Regions from separate parts of the Cupriavidus sp. C3SS-1 genome, predicted to be linked through region 2. Evidence: predicted binding sites of a transcription regulator. Region 2 holds the regulator's gene; each other region holds the start of a gene.

Region 1 (5,340 bases), 410 kb from region 2:
CTGCAGCGCGGGTAGCGTGCAGGGCGTCTTCGACGCGGGCCTTCTTTTCCTTCATTTCGACTTCGGTGGCAGCGCCAACCTTGATCACGGCAACACCGCCGGCCAGCTTGGCCACGCGCTCTTGCAGCTTTTCACGGTCGTAATCCGAGGTCGCTTCTTCGATCTGGGCGCGGATCTGCTTGACACGGCCTTCGATCGCACCAGCGTCGCCGGCACCGTCGATGATGATGGTGTTTTCCTTGCCGATCTCGATGCGCTTGGCCTGGCCGAGGTCGTTCAGGGTCGCCTTTTCCAGCGTCAGGCCGATTTCTTCGGCGATGACGGTGCCGCCGGTCAGGATGGCGATGTCTTCCAGCATGGCCTTGCGGCGGTCGCCGAAGCCCGGAGCCTTGACGGCGGCGGTCTTCAGGATGCCACGGATGTTGTTGACCACCAGGGTCGCCAGGGCTTCGCCTTCGACGTCTTCAGCGATGATCAGCAGCGGGCGGCCGGCCTTGGCCACTTGCTCCAGCACCGGCAGCAGGTCGCGGATGTTCGACACCTTCTTGTCGAACAGCAGCACGAACGGGTTGTCCAGCTGGACAACCTGCTTTTCCGGGTTGTTGATGAAGTACGGCGACAGGTAGCCGCGGTCGAACTGCATGCCTTCCACGACTTCCAGCTCGTCGGCCAGCGACTTGCCGTCTTCGACGGTGATCACGCCTTCCTTGCCGACCTTGTCCATGGCTTCGGCAATGCGCTCGCCGATCGAGGCGTCGCTGTTGGCCGAGATCGCGCCAACCTGGGCGATTTCCTTGCTGGTGGTGGTGGGCTTGCTGATCTTCTTCAGCTCTTCGACGGCGGCGCCGACAGCCTTGTCGATACCGCGCTTCAGGTCCATCGGGTTCATGCCGGCGGCGACGAACTTCATGCCTTCGCGCACGATCGACTGGGCCAGAACGGTAGCGGTGGTGGTACCGTCACCGGCGTTGTCGCTGGTCTTGGAAGCCACTTCCTTGACCATCTGGGCGCCCATGTTCTGCAGCTTGTCCTTCAGCTCGATTTCCTTGGCCACGGACACGCCGTCCTTGGTCACGGTCGGGCCGCCGAAGCTGCGCTCCAGCACCACGTTGCGGCCCTTCGGACCCAGCGTAACCTTCACTGCGTTGGCGAGGATGTTCACGCCTTCGACCATCTTGGCACGGGCGGCGTCGCCAAATACTACGTCTTTTGCTGCCATGTTCTGATTCTCCTAATTCGGTACGGTGCTAGTCGTCAACAAGCAATTACTTGTTCACCACGGCCATGATGTCTTCTTCGCGCATGACCAGCAGTTCCTGGCCATCGACCTTCACGCCCTGGCCGGCATACTTGCCGAACAGCACACGGTCACCCACCTTGACGTCGAGGGCAATGTTGTTGCCCTTGTCATCCTTCTTGCCCGGGCCGATGGCCAGCACTTCGCCTTGATCCGGCTTCTCGGCGGCGTTGTCGGGAATCACGATACCGGACGCGGTCTTGGTTTCGTTGTCCAGACGCTTCACGATCACACGGTCGTGCAAAGGACGCAGATTCATACGGGACTCCTAGATACAAAAGTGAGTTTTGATTCACAAGCGAGCCGCGATCAGGGTCGGCGGCCGCGGAATTTCGGGTACCGCAGGGGGCTGTTAGCACTCACCCCCAGCGAGTGCTAATTATAGGGACGCGGTATGGCCATTTCAAGACAGCGACTTGATGGGGGTTTTCCCTTGGTGGGTGTCGGGGGCCTTTAGTGACGCGGAGGCGAAGGTGGCGAGGTGGCGAGATTCGTTCAACCCTGGCCTCTTACGGCTTCCCGCGCCAGCCCGAACTCCTCGCGCAATGTCCCCGGCTGTCACGCCGGCGCCCCGCCACGTCAATCCCGATGGCGATGGCCTTCCTAGAATGCTGACAGTTCATTCCGGGCACGTGGCGGTGCCCACAACCGGTGACAGGCAACGATGGCGAACTCTGAGCGATTTCTGGTAACCGGGGCACTGGGATGTATCGGCGCATGGACGGTGCGCCGGCTCGTACAGGAAGGCGTGCCGGTCGTTGCCTTTGACGCGGACAACGATGTCCGGCGCCTGCGCCTGTTGATGGACGACGCACATCTGTCGCGCGTCGAGATGGTTCGCGGCGACATCACGGACCTGGGCCTGCTCGAGGCAACACTGGACAGGTATCGCATCACGCATGTCATTCACCTGGCGGCGCTGATTCACCCAAGGTTCAAGGCCGATCCCCTGCTGGGGGCCCGCGTCAACGTGCTGGGCGGCGTGAATCTGTTCGAGGCAGTGGCGCGGCGCGCCCAGCGGATCGCCGGCATCGTGTACGCGTCATCGATCGCGGTGTACGACAGTTGCGGCGCGGCGAGCGATGCAACCGTCCTGCACCACACCTGCGGGCATCCGACGACCCTCTATGGTGTGTTCAAGCAGGCAGAAGAGGGCATGGCGCGCGTGTATTACCAGGACAGAGGCGTCTCCAGCATCGGCCTTCGCCCGGCAACAGTATTCGGCGCCGGAAGAGACTATGGCCTGACCGCGGCGCCCACCCAGGCGGTCCTGGCGGCAGCGCTCGCGCGTCGTTTCCATATTCGATACAGCGGCCGCAGCCAGATTCACTATGCCGACGACCTTGCGCGCATGTTCATCGCGTGCGCACGTTCCGGCTATCGCGGCGCTGACGTCTTCAATATCCACGGCAGCGTCGCAGACATGGGCGAAGTCGTCGAGACGATCGAATCGGTCATACCGGAAGCGCGCGGAACGATCACGTTCGCCGGGCCATCGCTCGGACTGCCCGAAGACTACGACGCGACCGCGCTGGAGAATGTGATTGGTCCCCTGCCCCGCACGCCGCTGCGCGAAGCAGTAAGCGAGACCTTCAGACTCTTCCGCAGCGGGATCGCCAGCGGCGCAATCCGCGACATCTGATTCCGTTTGCCGCGGCGGTGCCGTCGCGCCACGATCTGCGCATTCCCCGACGCATTTCCCCGTTTTCCCACATTGCCTCCGAGGGCATCCCCGGATTGGGCTTTCCCTAACTGTCCCGAAATGTCAAATATTTGCCCCTGAATGTTAAGACGCTTTGCGCCGCCCACCCATACTTCTCGCACGACTGCCGTCGTCCATGGCACCCATTTCGAGACCACACCCATAACGGGGAGACATCTATGCCAATCCGCCCTACCCTGAACTGCGTGCGCCGCGCCGCCGTCTGCGCTGTCCTGGCCCTGTCCATGCCCGTCGCCATGGCATGGACCAACAAGCCCGTCCGGGTGCTAGTCCCCGCGCCTGCCGGCGGCACCATGGATGTGCTGGCACGCGTGCTGTCCGAAGCGATCACAGCCGAACTGGGCCAGTCCGTGGTGGTCGACAACAAGCCGGGGGCCGGCGGCGGCATTGCGATGAACACGTTGCTGGCGGCGCCGGCCGATGGGCAGACCATCCTGGTGTCGACCACCAATGTGCTCACGGAGATCCCGCATGTGATGAAGGTCTCTTACGATCCGATGAAGGATGTGAAGCCGGTGGCCGCGGTGGCCAGGTCGACTCTCCTGCTGGTCGGCTCGACGACCTTGCCGCCCAAGGACCTGCCGAGCCTGATCAGCTATGTAAAGGCCCATTCGGGCCAGCTCAGTTTTGCTTCCTACAGCGCGGGCACCGTCGCCCACTATGCTGGCCTGATCATGAACCAGAAAGCTGGCATGGATCTGCAGCACGTGCCCTTCGCCGGCTCTCCGCCGGCGCTGACACAGGTCATGGGCGGACAGATCGCGGTGATGTACGACGGCATGGTGACCTCGCTGCCGATGATCAAGGCCGGCAAGCTGCAGGGCTATGCCCTGGCCGCGAAACAGCGTTCGCCGCTGCTGCCGCAAGTCCCGACCTTTGCCGAGCTGGGCTATCCGGACATTGACTTCAACAACTGGGCGGGCGTGTTCGTATCGTCCAAGGTGCCGGCGGACGTGGTCCAGAAAATCCAGGCTGCCGTCTACAGGGCGGCCTCGACGCCCAAGGTGCAGGAGCGGATTCTCGGGCTCGGCTTCGAGACCGTACCGGCGCAAACCCCGGCTCAGCTTGGCCAGGCCTTGCGCGCCGAATACGATCGCAATGCCGCCATCGTGAAGACCTATAACATCCAGCCCTGACGGACCGCGGCTCCGGCGGCGTTGGCTGCCGCCTTCCTGCCGGAGCTCGCGCTCAGTCACCGACGATCATCGCGGCGATCTGCCGCAATCATTCAAGCTTCGCCGGTTGCGCTCCGTCTTCCCCGGCGCCCGTCGCCCGCGTGTCCCCCGGATACGCAATGTCCCCAACGGTCACGTCGAAGACCCGCACCATCATCCGCCCGGCCGCCTGCTTCCCTAGACTCGGTACACATGCCTTACGGCGCAGCGCAGGGCGCTGATGCCGCGATACCTGCCACCCGGACGCGCGCCGGGAAACATGAAGGAGCCAGCATTGCCATTCGAGACCTGTGCCCTCGACCAGGCTGATACCCCTGAAGAGGTAGGGCTGTCCGCGCGGCGGCTGCAGTCGATTTCGTCGGTGCTCAATGCCGATGTCGACCGTGGCAAGATCCCGGGCGCCGTCGTGCTGGTTGCGCGCAAGGGCCGGATCGCCTGGTTCGAGGCGTTCGGCTTCGAGCATGCGGATACCCCGCGCCGTCCGATGCAGCGCCACTCCGTCTTTCGCCTTGCTGCGATGACCCGGCCCGTCACTGGCGTGGCGGCGCTGATACTGATGGAAGAAGGCCTACTGGCCCTGAACGATCCGGTCGAACGCTACCTCCCGGAATTCGCGCACCTCCAGGTAGGCGTCGAGACGGCCGACGGGAAACCCGGCGGGCGCCGCCTTGTGCTCGAACCGGTGCGCCGCGCCATGACCATCCACGACCTGTTCCGGCACACGTCCGGCCTGACATACGGGCAGTTTGGCGATTCGCTGGTGCAGCGGCAGTATCGCGAAAGCGGCACGATGGACCCCGGGCAGACCAATGCCGAGATGGTCGCAAAGCTGGCGGCCATCCCGTTGCAATGCCAGCCAGGCGAGGTGTTCGAATATGGCATGTCCACCGACGTGCTCGGCCGCGTCATCGAGATTGTCTCGGGCATGGACCTGGCCCGCTTCGTCGCGGAGCGCGTGACCCAGCCGCTGCGCATGCATGCAACGGCCTTCGGGCTGAAGCGCCGGGACGGCGCCGGCCTGGCACTGCCATCCGGCGCATCCGGCAAATCGACCGCCCTGTTCGACTACGACGAGCACGACCCGCCTCGCTGGCATTCCGGTGGCGCCGGCCTGCTGTCCACGGCCGGCGACTACGCGCGCTTCT
Region 2 (5,340 bases):
GTCGCGCTAGCCGGCGAGCGGCTTGCCTTGCGCCTTCAGGCGCGCGTTGGCCACCGCCGCGGCGAACTGGCCATGGCCGTGCCAGCCGGTGGCGCGGCCGAGCTTCTTTCCGTTCCGGTAGAACATGAAGACCGGAATGCCATGCAGGCCGAAACGCCGGCCGAGCTCCGGGTGCGCATAGACATTGGCATGCAGCCAGTGCAGGTCCAGGGCGCGGATCGGCCCGGGGTTGGAGAGCATGGCCTGCTTCGCCATTTCGCAGTTGAAACAGTCCACGCCCCAGAAGAACACGCACACCAGCTTGTCGCCCGCCGCGGCGATGGCGGCATCGATCGAGGCCTCGTCCACCGCTTGCATGCCGAATGCATCAAAGGCGCGATGGTCCAGGTGCGCTTCGGATGATGGCGTGGTACCGGGTGCTGCGTCGCTCATGGCTTGCCTCCGTGAAGGGCAAGACGCCCCGGGGCCAGACTGGCGCCGGGGCGTCGAGGATGGTATCGGCGGGAGCGACCGCTCGGCCGCACCCGCGATCCCTGCCTACTTGGGTGCCGAAACCGTCACCAGCGCCGGACGGAGCACGCGGTCGGCAATCATATAGCCGCGTTGCAGCACCGTCACGACCGTGTTGGCATCCTGCTCGGACGGCACCATCGAGATAGCCTGGTGGCGGTGCGGGTCGAACTTGTCGCCGACCGGGTTCAGTTCCACGATCTTGCCGCGCTCGAAGGCAGCAGCCAGTTGGCGCGCGGTCAGTTCGACGCCCTCCCGCAACTTGGCGATATCGCCTGAACCGTCCGCCAGCGCAGCCTGCAGGCTGTCCATCACGGGCAGCAGGTTGTCGGCAAAATTCTCGATGGCGAACTTGTGCGCCTTGGACACGTCCTCCTGCGCGCGGCGGCGGATGTTCTCGCTTTCCGCCACGGAGCGCACATACATGTCGTAGTGCTCGCGCGCCTTGGCTTCCAGCGCGGCAAGCTGTGCCGCCACATCGTCCACGGCGGCAGTCTCCGGCGCGGCGGCCGCGGCGTTGATGACCTCTTCGGCGGCGGACTCAGGCGTCGGGGTGGATGGCGTCTGCTTCTGTTCTTCCATGTCGATCCGTATCAATGCATTGTCGCGGCCGTCCGGTGCAGGCCGCGGTGGGTAAATCGGCGTGTGTCCCGCTGATCTGGTGGCAACCCGACTTTTTTCAAGGGTGGTTGCAAAGAGACCCCGAAACACACCGTTACAAACGCCCCCCTTGTGCAATTGAACGCTTATTGCTTTGTTGCACTGCACTCACTAACATTCTTATCAAGAAAAATGACAAAAATAACGGGGGTCTGGAGTTGGATCACATTTGTGCCTCTCCCGAAAGGTTGGCCATGCACAAGCTTCCCGTCGTGACGCTCTGCCTGCTTGCCGCGCTGTCATTCATGACAGTCTTCATCTGCCTGTCCGGCGCGCTGACTCCGCGCGATACGGAGTATGGCAGCGGCAAGGCCGTGTTCAAGCATTACCTCGTCCACTACATCGGCGTCAATCCGTAACACGCCGCTGCCTGACGCTGATCCTTCAACGCGGCCGTACCGGCGCTTGCCGGAACGGCCGCGTTGTCGCGTTCAGCGCCTGAAATCATCAATGCGCCGCCGGTCCTTTTTGGTGGGACGGCCCTGCAACTGCGACGACGGTTCCGGCTGGAAACGCCGCTGCTCCGCTTCGGTTTGACGACGGGCCTGGCTGGCCTCGGTTTCCGCATAGAGCGTCTGTGCCACTGGCGCCGGGCCGCGCGCCTGCGCAATGCCCTTCACCATCACTTCCCAGCGCTGCTGATGGGCTTCGAGCACCACCATGTCGCCCGGCCGGACTTCGCGGGAATTCTTGCATGGCTGGCCGTTGACCGTGACCTTGCCCCGCTCGACGGCCTCTGCCGCAAGCGAGCGGGTCTTGAAGAAGCGTGCGCACCAGAGCCATTTGTCAATACGCAGGCGCGCGTCGGGCTCGAAACTGACGTTCATGCTGCCGCTCCACGGGTCTGCGCGCGACTGCGGCGGGCTTCCAGTTCATGCGGATGCGGCGCATTCAGCGGCCAGCCCTGCAGGTGCTGCAAGGCAATCTCCGCCAGCGCCGCGATCCAGGCCTGGGCATCGTTCATGCACGGGATAAAGTGGAATTGCTTGCCGCCCGCCACCATGAACTCGGTCTGGCCTTCCATGGCAATCTCTTCCAGCGTCTCGATGCAGTCGGCGGGAAAGCCCGGGCAGAAGACATCGACCCGCCCCGCGCCGACCTTGCCCAGTTCCGCCAGCGTCGGCGCCGTATAGGGCTGGAGCCATTCGGCCTTGCCAAAACGAGACTGGAACGTCACCTGATACTGACCCGGCTGGAGACCCAGCGCGTCGCCGAGAAGGCGCCCCGTCTTGAGGCATTCGCAGTGATAGGGATCGCCCAGTTCCAGCGTCCGGCGCGGCACGCCGTGGAAGGACAGGATCAGCTTGTCGCCGTGCGCGAAATCCGGCATGCCATGCTGGGCCCAGTACGCCCCGACCTGCTGGTGCAGCGCCGCAATATAGGCGGGATGGTCATGGAAATGCTTCACGAAGCGAAGTTCAGGCTGGTTGCGCCACTGGCCGAGCACCCGGAATACCTCGTCGAACGCGGTGGCCGTGGTGGTGCCGGAGTATTGCGGATACATCGGCAGCACCAGCACCTGCTCCGTGCCCTGGCGGCGCAGCGCCTCCAGCACGGATTCGACCGACGGATTGCCATAGCGCATCGCGCAGGCGACCGTGACCTCGTAGCCCTGCTGGTTGAGCAGGCGCTGCAGCGCGTGCGCCTGGCGTTCGCTGTATACGAGTAGCGGCGACCCGGTCATATGCGCCTCGCGCAGCCAGATCGACTCGTACTTGAGGGCCGAGGCGCGCGAGCGCAGCGGCACGATCACCCCATGCAGCAGCGGCAGCCAGGCCAGGCGCGGGATCTCGACCACGCGCGGATCGGAAAGGAACTCCTTCAGGTAGCGCCCCACCGCCTTGGGGGTCGGTGCGTCGGGCGTGCCCAGGTTGACCAGCAGGATGGCCGTGCGCGGCGCCTGGCCGTGCTGATAGACCGGTTCGGGAGAAAACGTCATGTCGCTTCCGATAGGGCCGGGCGGCAGGATGCCGCCGGGCTGTGGAAATGGGGACGCAGACTGTGTGACCCGCTGGACGGGTCCTAGTTCTGGCTCAGTGCGCTCGACAGCAGCCGTGCCGTGATGTCGACAATCGGGATGACCCGCTCATAGGCCATGCGGGTCGGGCCGATCACCCCCAGCGTGCCGACGATCTGGCCATCCACCTCGTATGGCGCGGTGATCACGGCCATGTCCTCGAGCGGCACCAGCTGGCTTTCGCCGCCGATGAAAATCTGCACGCCCTGCGCATGGCTTGACACGTCCAGCAGCTGGAGCAGGCTGGTCTTGTGCTCGAACACGTCGAACAGCCGGCGCAGCTTGTCCATGCTCGACGACAGGTCTTCCACCTCCAGCAGCTTGCGCTCGCCGCTGATGTAGACGTGGTCGTCCTCTTCTTCCATGGCGCTGCTGCCCGCCTCGACCGCCGCCTGCATCAGTTGCGACATGTCGCGCCGCAGGTCGCGCAGTTCCACGCGCAGGTGGTCGCGCACGGCGTCGAAGCTCATGCCCGCGTAATGCGCGTTGAAGAAATTCGCCGCTTCAATGAGCTGGGCGGGGGTGTACGGCAGTTCCGTCTGGATGATCCGGTTCTGCACGTCGCCCTCAGGGCTGACGATGATCAGCAGGATGCGCTTGTCCGACAGCCGCATGAATTCGATCTGCCGGAACGACTGCGCGCGCCGCGGTGTCATGATCACGCCGGCAAAGTGCGAGAGGTTTGACAAGGTTCGAGCGGCCGCCGTGATCACGCGCTGCGGGCCGAGCTGCTGCTGACCGCCGAGCTGGCCCTGGATCTGGCCGGCCAGCTCCGTCATCTCCATGCCGCCGCGCTCGATCGGCTTGACGGTCAGCATGGTATCGACGAACAGGCGATACCCGCGCGGCGTCGGGATCCGTCCCGCGGAAGTATGCGGGCTTGAGATAAAGCCCATTTCCTCCAGATCGGACATCACATTGCGGATGGTGGCCGGCGACAGGTCCAACCCGGAATACCTGGACAGGGTCCGGGAGCCGACCGGCTGCCCTTCGGCAATGTAGCGCTCAATCAGGGTCTTGAGCAGCGTTTTCGAACGTTCATCCATGATGCCCCGATTTTACGCAAGTTTTACCGCTTCGGGCGCCTGGCCGGCCCCCGCCACATGGCGCGTCCGCCCCATGCTGGCAACGGTCACGGCGGTATGGTCTAATCCCCGCATGTCTGCCCCCCCCAAAACCAGCGCCTTGCGCACCCCGTTCAAGACCGTGGCCCTCGTGGGCCGGTACTCGACTGCCGGCATCGAAGGCCCGCTGGAGGAGCTCGCGTCCTACATCCTGCGCAATGGCCAGGATGTGGTGTTCGAACGCGAGACCGCGCAGGCCACCGGGCTGACCGGCTATCCCGCACTGACCGCCGAGGAAATCGGCCGGGAGGCGGACGTCGCCGTGGTGCTGGGCGGCGACGGCACGCTGCTCGGGCTTGCCCGCCAGCTTGCCGGACACAACGTGCCGCTGATCGGCGTCAACCACGGCCGGCTCGGCTTCATGACGGATATCCCGCTCGAAGACGTGCAGACGGTGCTGCCGGACATGCTCGAAGGCCGCTACGAGGCCGAGACCCGGCTGCTGCTGGAATCCAGCGTCGTGCGCGACGACAGCCGCATCTTCTCCGCGCTGGCCCTGAACGACGTGGTGGTCAACCGTTCGGGCATTTCCGGCATGGTCGAACTGGCCGTGTCGGTGGACGGCTACTTCATGTACAACCAGCGGTCGGACGGCCTGATCGTGTCGACCGCCACCGGTTCGACCGCCTACGCGCTGTCCGCCGGCGGACCGATCCTCCACCCGACGCTGTCAGGCCTGGTGCTGGTGCCAATCGCCCCGCACTCGCTGTCCAACCGGCCCATCGTGCTGCCGCACGATGCCGAGGTGACCATCGAGGTGGCGACCGCGCGCGACGCCAGCGTCAACTTCGACATGCAGTCGCTCACGTCGCTGCTGCCGGGCGACCGCATCGTCGTGCGGCGCTCGAAGAAGACCATCCAGCTGCTGCACCCGGTGGGCTACAACTACTACGCCACGCTGCGCAAGAAGCTGCACTGGCACGAGTACCCGACCGAGGACAACCGCCTCTGAGCGACTGAATCCGGCTGAATCCGGCTGAATCCGGCTGAATCCGGCTAAATCCGGCTCAAACCGTCCGCACCGACCCA
Region 3 (5,340 bases), 800 kb from region 2:
CATCGTGCTGGACTGGCCGCTGGTGGCCGCGGTGGCCCACAATGGCGGCGCGGCGGTGCTCCTGCTGCTGCTGGTGCGACTCAACTACAATATAGGACTCGCGACCCGTCGCGCCGGCGCTGCTTCCAGCGTGCCGACTGCCGCTCGCGCCACATGAAAGACAAACTCCCTCCCGTGGTAACCGCAACACAATCCCAATCCGTGGGCCGGGTGCGTCACCTGGTCCGTCAATATGCCGCCCTGACCAAGCCGCGTGTGACGCAGCTCGCGGTGTTCTGCGCCATCATCGGCATGTTCCTGGCCACGCCGGGCATGGTGCCGTGGCGCGTGCTGATCGGCGGCGGCGCAGGCATCTGGCTGCTGGCCGGGGCCGCGTTCGCGATCAATTGCCTGGTCGAGCAGAAGATCGACGCGCTGATGCGCCGCACAGCCTGGCGCCCGTCGGCCACCGGCGAGATCACGACTACCCAGACGCTGATCTTCTCGACCGTCCTGGGTGGCGCCGGCATGTGGCTGCTGCACGTGTTCGCGAACGACCTGACGATGTGGCTGACCTTCGCCACCTTCCTGGGCTATGCCGTCGTCTACACCATCCTGCTCAAGCCGGCCACGCCGCAGAACATCGTTATCGGCGGCCTGTCGGGCGCCATGCCGCCGGCGCTCGGCTGGGCAGCCGTGGCCAACGACGTGCCGGCCGAGGCCTGGTTCCTGGTGCTGATCATCTTCACGTGGACCCCGCCGCATTTCTGGGCGCTGGCCTTGTACCGCCGTGCCGACTACGCCAAGTCGGGGCTGCCGATGCTGCCGATTACGCACGGCGAAAAGTACACGCTGCTCAATATCCTGCTGTACACGCTGGTCATGATCGCCGCGACGCTGCTGCCTTTTGTGTACGGCATGTGCGGCTATATCTACCTGGTCAGCGCGCTGGTGCTGGGCGCCTGGTTCCTGAAGTACTCGTGGACGCTGTACCGCAATTACTCCGACGAACTGGCGCAGCGCACCTTCCGCTTCTCGATCCTGTACCTGTCGATCCTGTTCGCGGCTTTGCTGGTCGATCACTACTTCAAGTTCGTGCCGCAGATCTGAGCGGCACGTTTGTTCGCGGCCTGCGGCATCTTGTCGCGGCCGCCGTGCCGCACGGCGCGGATGGGCGATACTGTGTGCTGCCCTCGCCATCGCGCGCCACCGCAGTCTTGCCGGCGCCCCGACTTCCAATCTTGCATGAACAAGCCAAGCCAATCTTCCGGGCTCCTCGCCTCGTTCCGCCGTTTAGCCGCGCTGGCCTTCCTGGCGCTGGCGCTTGCCGCCTGCGGCCAGCAGAAGGCCTCGTTCCGCAACGTCGACATCAGCGGCGGCGCGGACTTCGGCAAGGATTTTTCGCTGACCGACCACAACGGCAAGGTGCGCACGATCGCCGACTTCAAGGGCAAGGTCGTGGTGATGTTCTTCGGCTACACGCATTGTCCCGACGTCTGCCCGACCACCATGGCCGAACTCAAGGCGGTGATGGAGCAGCTCGGCCCGGACGCCGACAAGGTGCAGGTGCTGTTCGTCACGGTCGATCCGGAGCGCGATACGCAGGCGCTGCTGGCGCAGTACGTGCCGGCGTTCGATCCGCGCTTCCTGGGCATGCGGCCGGCCGACGAGGCGGCGCTGCAGAAGGTCGCCAAGGATTTCAAGGTGTACTACGCGAAGGTGCCGGGTTCTTCGCCGAACAACTACACCATGGATCACTCGGCCGGCAGCTACGTGTTCGACCCGGAAGGGCGGCTGCGGCTGTTCATCCGTCACGGGCAAGGGCCAGAGCCGATTGCCCACGATATCAAGCAGCTGCTGTCCTGAGCGCGGCGCGGGAATGAAAAAAGGCCGGTCCAGTGGACCGGCCTTTTGCATGGCGCCAGCGATTGTGCTGGCGCGGCGGCGATCAGGCAAACGCCTGCAGCGCGCCCTTCATCTTCTTCATGGCCGCCGCCTCGATCTGGCGAATCCGTTCGGCCGACACGCCGAATTCATCGGCCAGCTCATGCAGCGTGGCGCCGCCCGAGCCATCGTCCTCGACGTTCAGCCAGCGCGCCTCGATGATGCGGCGGCTGCGGTCGTCCAGGCGCGTCAGCGCTTCTTCCAGGCCCTCGACCTGCATACGGTCGTGACGCTGGGCTTCCAGCACCCGCGTGGGCTCGTTGTGGTTGTCCGCCAGGTAGGCGATCGGGGCGAAGTCTTCCTCGCCGTCTTCGATTTGCCCTTCCAGCGCGAGATCGCCACCCGACAGGCGGGTTTCCATCTCCATCACCTCTTCGGGCTTGACGTTGAGCTCGCGCGCAACGGCTTCGACCTGCTCCGGCGTGAAGGTATGGGCACCCTTCTTGTGGCTGCGCAGGTTGAAGAACAGCTTGCGCTGGGCCTTGGTGGTCGCCACCTTGACCATGCGCCAGTTCTTCAGCACGTACTCGTGGATCTCGGCCTTGATCCAGTGCATCGCGTACGACACCAGGCGCACGCCCTGGTCCGGGTTGAAGCGCTTCACGGCCTTCATCAGGCCGATATTGCCTTCCTGGATCAGGTCAGCGTGCGGCAGGCCATACCCGAGGTACTGGCGTGCGATCGACACCACCAGGCGCAGGTGGGACATCACCAGCTGGCGTGCGGCATCTACGGAATCATGGTCGCGCAGTTCGCGCGCGAGACGCTGCTCTTCCTCGGCGGTCAGCAGGGGAATGCGGTGGATGGCCTGGATATAGCTTTCCAGGTTGCCCACGGTGGCCGGGAAGGTCAATGCAAAGCTTCCAGCCAGCTTGGGCGCCGTCGGCAGACGGCTGTTCAGCACGGTTTGGTCGGCAGGCAAGACTGCGTTCACTCAATTACTCCTTTCGCATCCGGCGGTTCGGTTGCCGGTGTGCCGCTCCGGACGGGACGGCACAGCATTGCAACACATCTTAGCACTCAAGCCGGGTGAGTGCTAATTGGAGTCCCTAACGCCTTGATAGTTCCTGATGATTGTCATCTATATTCGGATAGTGTTATGCGCGGCAAGGTACTAAGACGGCATACCGGTGCTCCGATATCCTGTGTTAGAGGCCCGTGAGGGTTCGGGGTTCGCACCGGCCGGCGGGATACAGTATTGCGCCAGACGCTACACTGACAGTGCCGTCGCGAGCCCGTCACGGCTTGTGCAAGAGCCTGCCCCACGATCCGGAGGAGCTATGTCTGCCATCGAACACCTGCTCAAGCCCCATGTACGAGACCTGGGCGATTTCACCGTGCGTCGCCTGCTGCCGGCCGCTGCCGCCCAGACCGTCGGCCCGTTCATCTTCTTCGACCATATGGGGCCGGTGACGCTGCCGCCTGGCCACGGTGCCGATGTGCGGCCGCATCCGCATATCGGCCTCGCCACGGTGACCTACTTGTTCGACGGGGAGATCATGCACCGCGACAGCCTTGGCAGCGAGCAGCTCATTCGCCCCGGCGACGTCAACTGGATGACCGCGGGCAACGGCATTGTCCATTCGGAGCGTTCGCCCGAGACCGTGCGCGAAGCCGGCGCGCGCCTGCATGGCATCCAGACCTGGGTGGCATTGCCGAAGGACCATGAGACCGTGGCGCCCTCGTTCTTCCATCATCCCGGTGCCACGCTGCCGAAAATCGAACAGCCCGGTGTACGCATGACGGTGATTGCCGGAGATGCCTTTGGCAAGACATCGCCGGTCAAGGTATTCAGCCGCACGCTCTACGTCGCGATTGAACTCGATGCCGGCGCGAGCGTGGAGATCCCGCCGGACCATGCCGAGCGGGGCGTCTACCCGGTCGACGGCAGCGTGGCGCTCGACGGCGAAGCGCTGCCGGCCGAGCATATGGTCGTGCTGACGCCCGGCCTGGCGGCCACCCTGACGGCCACCGCGCCGGCGCGCGTGATGCTGCTGGGCGGAGATCCCACCGACGGTCACCGCTTTATCTTCTGGAACTTCGTGGCCAGCAGCAAGGAAGCGATCGAGGCGGCTTCGCAGCGCTGGGAGGACGATGGCTTCCCCCATGTCCCCGGAGAGACCGAGCGCATTCCGCTGCCGCCGCGCAAGACCTGAAGCGCCTGGGGGTCAGAGCGGACTCGCCCAGGCCACGCGCGTGCCCTGGCGCAGGCATTCCTGGATGGCGCGCACCTGCGTTGCGATCGGCGCGGGCACCGGCACCGAGCCGTCCAGCACCTGGCGCGTCCAGCCCGCCGTCTCGGCCACGTCGCTGCCCTGGGGCAGCTCGGGCACATCGGCAATCGATCCGCTGGTCGGGTCGACCAGGGTCTGCTGGTGCCCGTCATGCAGCCAGTCGATGCGGCTGCCGCGGCGCGCGTCGGCCACCACCTCGCCTTCGGTGCCGCGGGCGAGCAGCACATTGGCGGGCTCATGCGAGAAATAGTCCGTCAGCGTTTCGCGGTACTCGGGGTGCGTGTAGCTGTACAGGCGCAGGGCCTCGGCCGGCGAATGCGAGCCGACCGGCTGCAGCATCTTGGCCACGGTGTGCGACGAATTGCGCAGGCCGATGACCGTGCGCCGGTCCAGCAACTGCGACAGGCCCGGCGAGAGCACATCCACGGGCACCACCGCCAGCGGCCCATTCGCCCCATCGCCATCGCGCAGGCGCGCGGTGGCCTCGTCGGTCGTGGCGCACAGCGGTACGCCCAGCGCCTCGAACAGGGCCAGACTAGTCACGCGGCCCTGGAATTCGCGCGAACCGTGCACCAGCACTGGAATATTCTCGCGAGCCAGCAGCAGGGCCAGCAAGGGTACCAGGTTGGGCTGCTTGCGCGCGCCGTTGTAGCTGGGGATGACTACCACCTGTCGATCGCCCGGCGCGGCCAGCGGCTGGCAGTGCGCGTGCGCGGCCTCGAGCATGCCGGCCAGTTCGTGCGGGGCTTCGCCCTTGATGCGATAGGCCATCAGCACGGCACCCAGTTCCAGGTCGGATACGCGCCCGGCCAGCATGGCGTCGAACAGGGTTTGCGCGTCTTCGCGCGGCAGTGCGCGGGCGCCGTTCACGCCGCGACCGATTTCCTTGATGTAGCGGGCCGCTGAAAACGGGCCCGTGGCGGGTGTGGCGGTGGATGCAGTCATGGGCGGGCAGCGTGGGGTTTGGTGTTTCGCTTCATGATAGCGGAGCGCCGCCGCCACGCCCATGGCGGCGGGCGCGTCGGTGGCCGTTCACGCCGCTTCCTGAAGGGCCGGGTTGCGCTGCTTGCGATAGAGGAAATCCAGCACCGCCGTGCGGCAGGCGTGGTAGTCCCTGTCCTCGGCCAGCGCCACGCGGTCGCGCGGACGCGGCAGGCCGACGCTGAGGATTTCGCCGATCGTG

What was found. The regulator HrcA, encoded in region 2, represses chaperone genes, less so after heat shock. The targets are predictions, from matches to a motif close to TTAGCACTCNNNNNNNNNGAGTGCTAA.
Region 1: groES (co-chaperone GroES) is a predicted target of HrcA. The motif match lies at 1,650-1,676, and genes of this name have one in related genera.
Region 3: rpoH (RNA polymerase sigma factor RpoH) is a predicted target of HrcA. The motif match lies at 2,937-2,963, and genes of this name have one in related genera.

Annotation. Positions count from the first base shown of each region.
Region 1 is NZ_CP172699.1:746,088-751,427, reverse strand. It holds gene groL (chaperonin GroEL) at 1-1,219, opposite strand, end outside; gene groES (co-chaperone GroES) at 1,266-1,556, opposite strand; gene ACIGJC_RS03540 (NAD-dependent epimerase/dehydratase family protein) at 1,962-2,939, shown strand; gene ACIGJC_RS03535 (Bug family tripartite tricarboxylate transporter substrate binding protein) at 3,179-4,156, shown strand; gene ACIGJC_RS03530 (serine hydrolase domain-containing protein) at 4,470-5,340, shown strand, end outside.
Region 2 is NZ_CP172699.1:1,160,032-1,165,371, reverse strand. It holds gene ACIGJC_RS05415 (phospholipase A) at 1-10, shown strand, start outside; gene ACIGJC_RS05410 (thioredoxin family protein) at 7-432, opposite strand; gene grpE (nucleotide exchange factor GrpE) at 538-1,092, opposite strand; gene ACIGJC_RS05400 (hypothetical protein) at 1,365-1,529, shown strand; gene ACIGJC_RS05395 (RNA-binding S4 domain-containing protein) at 1,602-1,997, opposite strand; gene hemH (ferrochelatase) at 1,994-3,109, opposite strand; gene hrcA (heat-inducible transcriptional repressor HrcA) at 3,193-4,233, opposite strand; gene ACIGJC_RS05380 (NAD kinase) at 4,346-5,263, shown strand.
Region 3 is NZ_CP172699.1:362,520-367,859, forward strand. It holds gene ACIGJC_RS01720 (COX15/CtaA family protein) at 1-157, shown strand, start outside; gene ACIGJC_RS01725 (heme o synthase) at 154-1,089, shown strand; gene ACIGJC_RS01730 (SCO family protein) at 1,225-1,845, shown strand; gene rpoH (RNA polymerase sigma factor RpoH) at 1,928-2,857, opposite strand; gene ACIGJC_RS01740 (pirin family protein) at 3,204-4,079, shown strand; gene ybiB (DNA-binding protein YbiB) at 4,092-5,102, opposite strand; gene ACIGJC_RS01750 (ABC transporter ATP-binding protein) at 5,190-5,340, opposite strand, start outside.